Regions from separate parts of the Streptomyces sp. NPDC058008 genome, predicted to be linked through region 1. Evidence: riboswitches for the same ligand, from Rfam matches in the RefSeq annotation. Region 1 holds a riboswitch; each other region holds the start of a gene.
What was found. A riboswitch is a leader RNA that binds a small molecule or an ion and turns the genes downstream of it on or off. The one in region 1 is predicted to bind cyclic di-AMP.

Region 1 (2,192 bases):
GCTCGCGCAGCTTCGCGCGGGTCCCGTCGCCGACCTTCAGCCCGTCGCGGAGGTAGCGGTCGGTGCCGCCCCAGACCTCCTCGATGGTCGCGAATGCCGCCGCGAGGTACTCGGCGCGCGCCCCGAAGAGCGGATTGAGCAGTTCCATCACCTCGTCGGACATGCCGGCCGGCGAGGTGTCGGTACGCCGCACCCTGTAGCGCCGGTGCGCGTCGTTCGACTTGAGGTAGTCGGCCTCGATGGCCTCCCTCTCCACGCCGACCGCGAGCAGTGAGACCGCGACCGACAGGCCCGCCCGGTCCTTGCCCGCCGCGCAGTGCATGAGCGCCGGCACGCTGTCCTCGGCCAGCGCGTGCAGCACGCGGCTGTGTTCGGCGGTGCGGTCCTTGATGATCGAGCGGTACGAGGCGATCATCCGCTCCGTCCCCTTGCCGTCGGCCAGGATCGAGCGCAGCTGCTCGATGTTCCCGTCGCGCACCAGCCGCCAGAACTCCGCCCCGTCGGCCGGATCGGAGAGGGGAATGCTCACATTGCGGACGCCGGGCAGCTCCACGTCGAGCCCGTCCAGCTTGTGGTCGGCGGCGTTGCGGAAGTCGAAGACCGTGTGCAGGCCGAGCCCCGCGAGGAAGGCGGCGTCGGCCTCGGTGGCATGGGCGAGGTGGCCGCTGCGGTAGAGGCGCCCGTACCGCACGGTACGGCCGTCCTCCGTCGGAAGTCCGCCGACGTCGCGGAAGTTGCGGACCCCGGTCAGGGCGACGTCGTCCTTCGGCTCGGGGCCGGCCGGCGGGAACTCTGGCAGCTGCGTCACGAGGGCTCCTGGGGTGTCGGGCGTCGGCGCCGCTCGCCGACGGGGCACGCCCGCGACGATACGACATGGCTGCATCGGGCAACCGTCCTCAGGGTCCGCCGGTGGGGCCGGGGCCGGTCGGCGGACGTGGCGGCGACCGGCCTGTGTCCGTATTGCCTTATTTAATAGAACATGCCCCGCTTGTGCGGGAGATGGGGGGAGGCGGGTGAGCGGGATCATATCCGTGACGGTGTGTGGTGAAGCCGCCGACGGGTATTCCGGACGCCGTGCGGAATGCCAAGATCCGTAATCCACGGAGTGTGACGGGAATTCTCCGCAGGAATTGAAGCGTGGATTCCGGTCGGCAATCCGTGGCTTGTTCGCGGCGTCCCGGCTCGCTTACGGTCACGGTCAATCCGGTCGGAACGCCTAATCCTGCCGCCGCCCGGAATCCGCACCGACCCACGTGTGGCAGGAGCGGGGGAACCAGGTAAGTCGCCGGCCGGAGGGATCCGGTACGGCTTGGGGTCAAGTCGCGCACCGCGCGGCCGGGCATCTCCAGTCCGAACCCGACAGCTCACCTCGCAGGCGCCGGAGAGGACACCCCCATGCCCGCACAAGGCAAGCACCGACGTACGAAGACCGGCGCGATCTCCCGAGGCGTCCTCGCCGCGGGGACCGGTGGCGCCGTTCTCGCCCTTCCGCTGATCGGCGCCACCGGCGCCCACGCCGCCGAGCAGGCCGCGCCGGCCAAGGCCGTCGCCGCCCACAGCGCTCCCGCCTCGGTGGCCAAGAGCTCCCCGAAGACCTACACGGTCGTCTCCGGCGACTACCTGGCGAAGATCGCGACCGCCCAGAAGATCAAGGGCGGCTGGCAGAAGCTGTACCAGGACAACCGTGACGTCGTCGGCGAGAACCCGAGCCTGATCCTCCCGGGCATGAAGCTGACGCTCGGCGCCAAGGCCTCCGCCCCCGCCGAGGCGGCGCCCTCCAAGGCCGCCCCGTCGGCCGCCGAGACGGCCGCCCCGGCCGAGAAGACCGCCGCCCCGGCCCAGGAGACGGCTGCGAAGACCGCCGACTCCGCCGCCTCGGAGAGCAACAGCTCCGGCTGGACCACCCCGGTCGAGAACGCCAACGTCACCACCCAGTACCGCGCCTCCGGCGCCAGCTGGTCCAGCGGCTACCACACCGGCTCCGACTTCCAGGCCGCCTCCGGCACCAGCGTCCGGTCCATCGGCGCGGGCACCGTGGTCTCCGCCGGCTGGAGCGGTTCGTACGGCAACGAGGTCGTCATCCAGCACAGCGACGGCATGTACTCCCAGTACGCGCACCTGTCCTCGCTCGGCGTCTCCGCCGGCCAGACCGTCAGCGGCGGCCAGCAGATCGGCCTCTCCGGCTCGACCGG
Region 2 (2,192 bases), on a different contig from region 1:
CAGGCACCCGCCATCGTCGTCGCCGCAGGCGTCACCGGATCGGCCATCGCCATCCCGCTGCTCGGTGCGGGCGGCGCGCAAGCCGCCGACGCGTCGACCTGGGACCGGGTCGCCGAATGCGAGAGCGGCGGCATGTGGAGTGCCGACCTCGGCAACGGCCGCTTCGGCGGCCTGCAGTTCACCGAGGACACCTGGGACGCGTACGGCGGTACGGCGTACGCCATGCGGGCGGACCTCGCGAGCCGCTCGCAGCAGATAGCCGTCGCGGAGAAGGTGCTGGACGCCAAGGGCCCGCAGGCCTGGCCCAGCTGCGCCGTGATCTCCGGGCTGGCCCTGGACGGCGTGCTTCCGGGCGTCGACCCGGGCACCGACCCGACCGCCGAGCCCTCGGACACCGCCACACCGTCCGGGACCCCCTCGCCCGAGGTGTCGGACCCGGCCGACGCGGCGGACGGCACGGACGGGGCCGACACGGAGAGCGGCACCGACAAGGACGCGTCCGGCGACACGGCGGGCAAGGGTGACGGGGCGGGCAAGGGCGGCACGACTCCGTCCGCCACGCCGTCGCCCGAGGCGTCCGAGACCTCCGGTTCCGCGAAGGGCGACGGCGCGAAGGCCGGGAAGCACCGCGGCGCGCCGGCCCCCGAGGCCAGTGCCGGAACGGACCTCGACGACAGCCGTGAGGGCGGCAGGCACGCCTCGCGCGGCGCCTCGGAGGCCCGTCAGGGCGCCGAGGGGACGTACACCGTCCAGGAGGGCGACAACCTCTGGGCGATCGCCGACGCGCAGGAGCTGCCCGGCGGCTGGCCCGCGCTCTACGAGGCCAACAAGGACGCGCTCGGCTCCGACCCGGACCTGATCCTTCCCGGCCAGAGCCTGGACCTCGGCCTCGCGTCGGACGCGCAGACGGAGACTCCCGCCGCCAGCTGATCAAATACGGGAAAACACCCCGAAAGCGGGGGCAGTTCAGAGGCCTATGTCCACTTATGCGTAAGTGAGACATGGGTCTCTTTGCTTCAACTGGTGCGCCCCGTCCGCCCGGTCCGTCCATATTGGCTCCGACCTGCGGAAATGATCCGTCCTCCCGAACCGTTACGCGCTGATTGCTCGTTATGTCCATCTTTGAATGTAGGGGTTGCGTGTGTTTACGGTCGGAGCCGCTCGCACCGCGGGCACCTTCGACCGTCACGCCGAATCCTGCCGTCGGCCGAAGGGGACCCACGCGTAAAGCGCCGTAGGCAGGAGCGGGGGACCCAGGTAGGTGCCGGACCCGGCCGTCGCGAGACGGTGAGGGTGCGGCTCGGGGTGAAGCCGTCCGCGAGTGCGGGTGGCCGGGCAACTCACAGGCCCGAACCCGACAGCTCACCTCGTAGGCGTCGGTGAGGAGAACCATGCTGCTTTCCAGCAAGGGCAAGCACCGCCGCCCGTCCAGGGCCGTCCGCATCGCGACCCTGGCCGGCGTCACCGGTGCCGCCGTCGCCGTGCCGCTGATGGGCGCGACCGGCGCCTCGGCCGCCTCCGTCGACACCTGGGACGCCGTCGCCCAGTGCGAGTCCGGCGGCAACTGGTCCATCAACACCGGCAACGGCTACTACGGCGGCCTGCAGTTCTCGCAGTCCAGCTGGGCCGCCGCCGGCGGTACGCAGTACGCCGCCCGCGCCGACCTGGCCACCAAGGACCAGCAGATAGCCGTCGCCGAGAAGCTCCTCGACCTCCAGGGCCCGGGCGCCTGGGCCTGCGCCGGTGCCGGCGGCCTGACGAACGACGGTGTGGACCCGGGCGTCGACACCGGCTCCGCGAAGAACGGCGACACGGCCCCGAAGGCCGCGCCGGAGCGCGGGACCGAGCAGCCCGCCACGCGCAGCGAGAAGCGCACGGCCCCCGAGAAGACCGTCACCACCCCGACCGGCGAGAAGGTCGAGAAGGGTGACGGCGAGTACAAGGTGAAGGCCGGCGACACCCTCAGCAGGATCGCCGGCGCCGAGAAGGTCGAGGGCGGCTGGCAGAAGCTGTTCGAGCTGAACGGCGACATCGTCGACGACGCCGACCTGATCTTCCCGGGCCAGCAGCTCCACCTGAAGTAACCGCGAGCGGTCCGGGGTCCTCCTCCGCCCCGGCGGCCCGGCCCGGCGCGCAGACCCCCCGCGCGCCGGGCCGCGGCCGTGTCAGGGCCCTGCGGGGCCGGCGTGCCC
Region 3 (2,192 bases), on a different contig from region 1:
CCAGGCGGCCTGGGTGAGCCCGGAGCAGTCGTACGAGGACGGGCCCGTCGCCCCCCACACGTAGGGCTTGCCGATCTGGGCCCGTGCGAAGGCCAGGACCTTCTCGGCCTTCGTGGCGTAGCCGCTGCCGGAGTCCGTGCCGGTCCCGGCTCCGGTCCCCGTGCCGGTCCCCGGCTTCGCGGCCTCCTCCTTGGCGCCCTGCCCGGCCTTCTTCTTCGCGGCGGCCTGCTGCCTGGCCAGCTCCTCCGCCTTGCGCCGGGCCTCCGCCTCCTTCTTGCGCTCCAGCTCCGCGAGCCGCGCCTTCTCCTCGGCGGTCAGCTCCGACAGCAGCGAGCGCGCCTCGGTGAGCTTCGTCTGCACCTGCTGCTTGCTGGTGCGCAGGGAAGCCTGCGACTTCGTGAGCGTCTCCAGGCTCTTCGTCGCCTCGACGCGCTTGGCCGCCGCCTCCTTCTGCTGCGTACGGAAGTCGGCGACCGCCTTCTGCTGCTGGCTGGTCATCCGGGCCATCAGCTGGTCCTGGTCGAAGTACGACTGCGGGTCGTCCGCGAGGAAGAACGTCGCCGTCGGGGCGATCGAGCCGGTGCGGTACTGCGCGGCCGCGTAGCCGCCCAGCTCCCTGCGGGTCTCGTTGAGCTTGTCGGCCCGCTTCGCCGCCGCCTCCAGCAGCGCGTCGACCTTGGAACGCTGCTCGGCCGACGCGGTCTTCGCCTGGTTGTACTCCTGTGTCGCCACCCCGGCCTGCCGGTACAGGGAGTCGACCCGCTTCTGCACTTCCTCGATGCCGGGCTTGGGCTCGGCCGGTGCCGCCGTCGCGCTCTGCGTGGAGAGCAGGGTGACGGAGGCCAGCGCCGCGGTCGTGAGACCGATGGCGGGGGTGGTGCGCACCCGGGTGCGCGGCTTGCGATGCGATGCCAAGGCCGGCATCTCCTTCCGTGGACCGCCTACCGGGTTAGCTGTCGGGTTCGGGCGGAACGGAAGGCTGCCCTACGGTCCGGTGGGGAAGGACCGATTCACCCCGGTGCTGCGTGTGGGTCCCCGGTTCCGGCCCCGACGAGGGGGTGCGGATTCGGCGGGGGTGCCCGTGCGGCGCGGTTCGCCTCAAAGGGGTACGGGGCACCCGTCCGAGCACGCTAACCAACCCGTGGTGCCCCTGTGAAGGTTGATGTTCGATATGCCCGATACATTTTCGTGACCTTTCCCCCGTGGTCGTCCCCGTGGCCGGAAGACGCCCCGGAATTTCACGTTCCGTGTGCGGTCGGTCTCGATACGCGCACGGTCCGGGGTACTTGTCGCCGATGCGGCCCGGGCTGTCGGTGCGTCCGCCTAGACTCGTGAGGCGATGAGCAGCCTCTTTGACGACAGTTTCCTGACCGGCCTCCAGCAAGCGGAGGACGGCCCCCCGCCGCCCCCCGAGGAGCACGCGCCCGAAGCGGTGCCGGAGGGCCTCTTCGAGGACGTCTTCGACGCGCCTCCGCCGCCGCGCGACGCCCACTACCGCGACGGCGCCCCGCGCCCCGTCATCGACGCCGCCGCGCTGCTCGACGGGCTGAACACCGAACAGCGCGCCGCCGTCGTGCACGCCGGATCGCCGCTGCTCATCGTCGCCGGGGCCGGCTCGGGCAAGACCCGGGTGCTCACCCACCGCATCGCCCACCTCCTGGCCGAGCGCGGGGTGCACCCGGGGCAGATCCTCGCGATCACCTTCACCAACAAGGCCGCCGGCGAGATGAAGGAGCGCGTCGAGGACCTCGTCGGCCCGCGCGCCAACGCCATGTGGGTCATGACCTTCCACAGCGCCTGTGTGCGGATCCTGCGCCGCGAGTCGAAGCGCCTCGGCTTCACCTCGTCGTTCTCGATCTACGACGCCGCCGACTCCAAGCGGCTGATGGCGCTGGTCTGCCGCGACCTGGACCTCGACCCGAAGCGCTACCCGCCGAAGTCGTTCACGGCCAAGGTCTCGAACCTGAAGAACGAGCTGATCGACGAGGAGACCTTCGCCGGCCAGGCCGCCGACGGCTTCGAGAAGACGCTGGCGCAGGCGTACGCGCTCTACCAGGCCCGGCTCCGCGAGGCCAACGCCCTGGACTTCGACGACATCATCATGACGGCGGTGCACCTGCTCCAGGCGTTCCCCGACGTCGCCGAGCACTACCGCCGCCGCTTCCGGCACGTCCTGGTCGACGAGTACCAGG
Region 4 (2,192 bases), on a different contig from region 1:
GGGCCCGGCCCGTCACGGAAGGACCCGCGGGCTCAGATGGTGAGGCCCTTGCCGCGGAGCCAGCTCATCGGGTCGATGCCCGAGCCGTCCGCGGTGTGGACCTCCAGGTGCAGGTGGGCGCCGGTCACGTTGCCGGTCGCGCCGACGCGGCCGATGGTGTCGCCGGTGCTGACCTTCTGTCCCGCCGTCACGTCCATCGAGGACTGGTGGCAGTACCAGATCTCGGTGCCGTCATCGAGCACCAGGACCGTGCGGTAGCCGTAGGAACCGGAGTAGCCGGCCGACTTGATCGTGCCGCTGTGGACGGCCTTGACCGGGGTGCCGGTCGGGGCCGCGAAGTCCAGCCCGGTGTGATAGCCGGAGGACCACATCGAACCGGACTGACCGAACGTCGAGCTGATGTAGTACGAGGAGGTCGGGACGGCGTAACTGGCGGCGAGCTTGGCCAGCCGCTCGGCCTCGGCCTTCTTCGCGGCCGCCTCTTCGGCCGCCTTCTTCTCCGCCGCGGCCTCGGCCTCGGCGGCGCTCTGCTTCTTCGCCGCCTGGGCCGCGGCAGCCTCGACGGCCGCCTGCTCCTCGGCGGCCCGGGCGTCGGCGTCGGCCCCGGCCTGCTGCTGCTCGGCCTGCTGGAGGATGCGGGCGCGCAGCGCCTCGCCCGCGTCGGTGGCGCCCTGCTCGGCCTCGGCGGCGGTGATACCGGCGGTGGTGAGCGGGGAGGACGCGGCGACCGTCTCGTGGCCCGAGTCGGAGCCGCCGGACATGAACGCGCCTACGCCGGGCAGGGACTTGGCATCGGGAAGACTGTCCGCGATGGAATCGGGAAGGGATATGGAGACCGGCGGCTTGCTCTGCGCGGTGGCCATGCCGCCCGCTCCGACGGCCGCGATGACGCCGACGCCGAGGACGGTGGAGCTACGGGCGAGGCCGCGCTGCTTGGCCACGCGATGCCGGCCGCGGACGGGACGGACGGACTCCTCGGTGGGGTTCCATTCCTCCCACGTCCTGTCCTCATCACCGAAGCTGTCGGACCTGAAGGGTGACGGGGCCCCGGGGGCAGGCTGGTTGGACGCCACGTGGGCGCACTCCTTTCCTTCCTTCTCGCCTACCGGGTTAGCTGACGGGTTCGGAGCAGGAAGGTCTCCTACGGGCCCCTTCGTCTCTCACGAGACACAGGTGTCCGATTCACCCCATGTAGGTGGTTCCCCGGTTCCCTTGCGGAATTCGGCGCTGCGCACGGTGCCGCCTCTTGCGACGGCAGGTACAACCGCGCTGCGTTATCGAACGTTAATAGACACCCGGGCCCGATTCCAAGCCGTTCCGATAGATCGTTCACGGCTTCGGCCTGGACTTTCAGGGGTCAAACGGTCTCAAACGGGCGACTTGAGAGCCCTTCATCCGGCCAGCAGTTTCTGACGGTGCGTCAAATGTTATGCGGAGCGGGGTCCTTCGACTACCGACCGTCGCGACCGGTCATTCACTGTCCCGTCGCACGATCTTCACCGTCGTCCGCCGCCCCCGCTGACCCCGCGCGGGGCGGGCGACCGCGAGGAGGGCCATGTCGTCCGTCGACCGTCCGCGGGTGTGCAGCCGTACGTCGTCGGTGAGGGCGGACAGCAGTTCCTCGGGCCCAGGGAAGAGCCGGCCGCGCAGCCGGGCCGCGGGGTCGTAGAAGACGCCCTGCGCGTCCCGCGCCTCGGAGAGGCCGTCGGTGAACGCCAGGAACATCGCCCCGGCCGGCAGCGTCCACTCGTCCGACCGGTCCGGCCACGCGCCCAGCCCCATCCCGAGGGGCAGGGCGGGGGTGGTCGGCGCCAGCACGTCGAGATCCCCGTCCGGGTACAGCACGATCGGCTCGGGGTGGCCGCGGTTGATGACCCGCAGGGTGTCGGCGCCGACCGGGATCTCCGCCACCACCACGGTGACGAACCCCTCCATGGAGTCGAGCCCGCCCCGGCGCGTGCCCTCCCGTGCCAGTGCCCGCTCCAGCCGCTGGACCACCCCCTCCAGCGACCTCTCCTGCTCGGCCGCCTCCCGGAATGCCCCGATCACGACGGCCACCGCCGCCACGGCGTCCAGCCCCTTGCCCCGTACGTCCCCGACGACCAGGCGCACCCCGTACGGGGTGTCCGCGACGGCGAACAGGTCTCCGCCGACGAACTCGTCCGCCTGCGCCGCCTCGTACCGCGCCGCGA

Region 2: another riboswitch for cyclic di-AMP. It lies ahead of ACFVS9_RS22060 (transglycosylase family protein); the one in region 1 lies ahead of ACFVS9_RS26795 (peptidoglycan DD-metalloendopeptidase family protein).
Region 3: another riboswitch for cyclic di-AMP. It lies ahead of ACFVS9_RS19575 (NlpC/P60 family protein); the one in region 1 lies ahead of ACFVS9_RS26795 (peptidoglycan DD-metalloendopeptidase family protein).
Region 4: another riboswitch for cyclic di-AMP. It lies ahead of ACFVS9_RS03535 (M23 family metallopeptidase); the one in region 1 lies ahead of ACFVS9_RS26795 (peptidoglycan DD-metalloendopeptidase family protein).

Annotation. Positions count from the first base shown of each region.
Region 1 covers NZ_JBHVQX010000031.1:8,321-10,512, forward strand. Annotated here, with positions in the region: gene ACFVS9_RS26790 (tyrosine-protein phosphatase) at 1-808, opposite strand, end outside; cyclic di-AMP (ydaO/yuaA leader) riboswitch at 1,233-1,391, shown strand; gene ACFVS9_RS26795 (peptidoglycan DD-metalloendopeptidase family protein) at 1,396-2,192, shown strand, end outside.
Region 2 covers NZ_JBHVQX010000021.1:91,963-94,154, reverse strand. Annotated here, with positions in the region: gene ACFVS9_RS22065 (transglycosylase family protein) at 1-930, shown strand, start outside; cyclic di-AMP (ydaO/yuaA leader) riboswitch at 1,221-1,391, shown strand; gene ACFVS9_RS22060 (transglycosylase family protein) at 1,392-2,084, shown strand.
Region 3 covers NZ_JBHVQX010000018.1:31,361-33,552, reverse strand. Annotated here, with positions in the region: gene ACFVS9_RS19575 (NlpC/P60 family protein) at 1-924, opposite strand, end outside; cyclic di-AMP (ydaO/yuaA leader) riboswitch at 923-1,082, opposite strand; gene pcrA (DNA helicase PcrA) at 1,340-2,192, shown strand, end outside.
Region 4 covers NZ_JBHVQX010000002.1:389,425-391,616, reverse strand. Annotated here, with positions in the region: gene ACFVS9_RS03535 (M23 family metallopeptidase) at 33-1,073, opposite strand; cyclic di-AMP (ydaO/yuaA leader) riboswitch at 1,085-1,237, opposite strand; gene ACFVS9_RS03530 (PP2C family protein-serine/threonine phosphatase) at 1,471-2,192, opposite strand, start outside.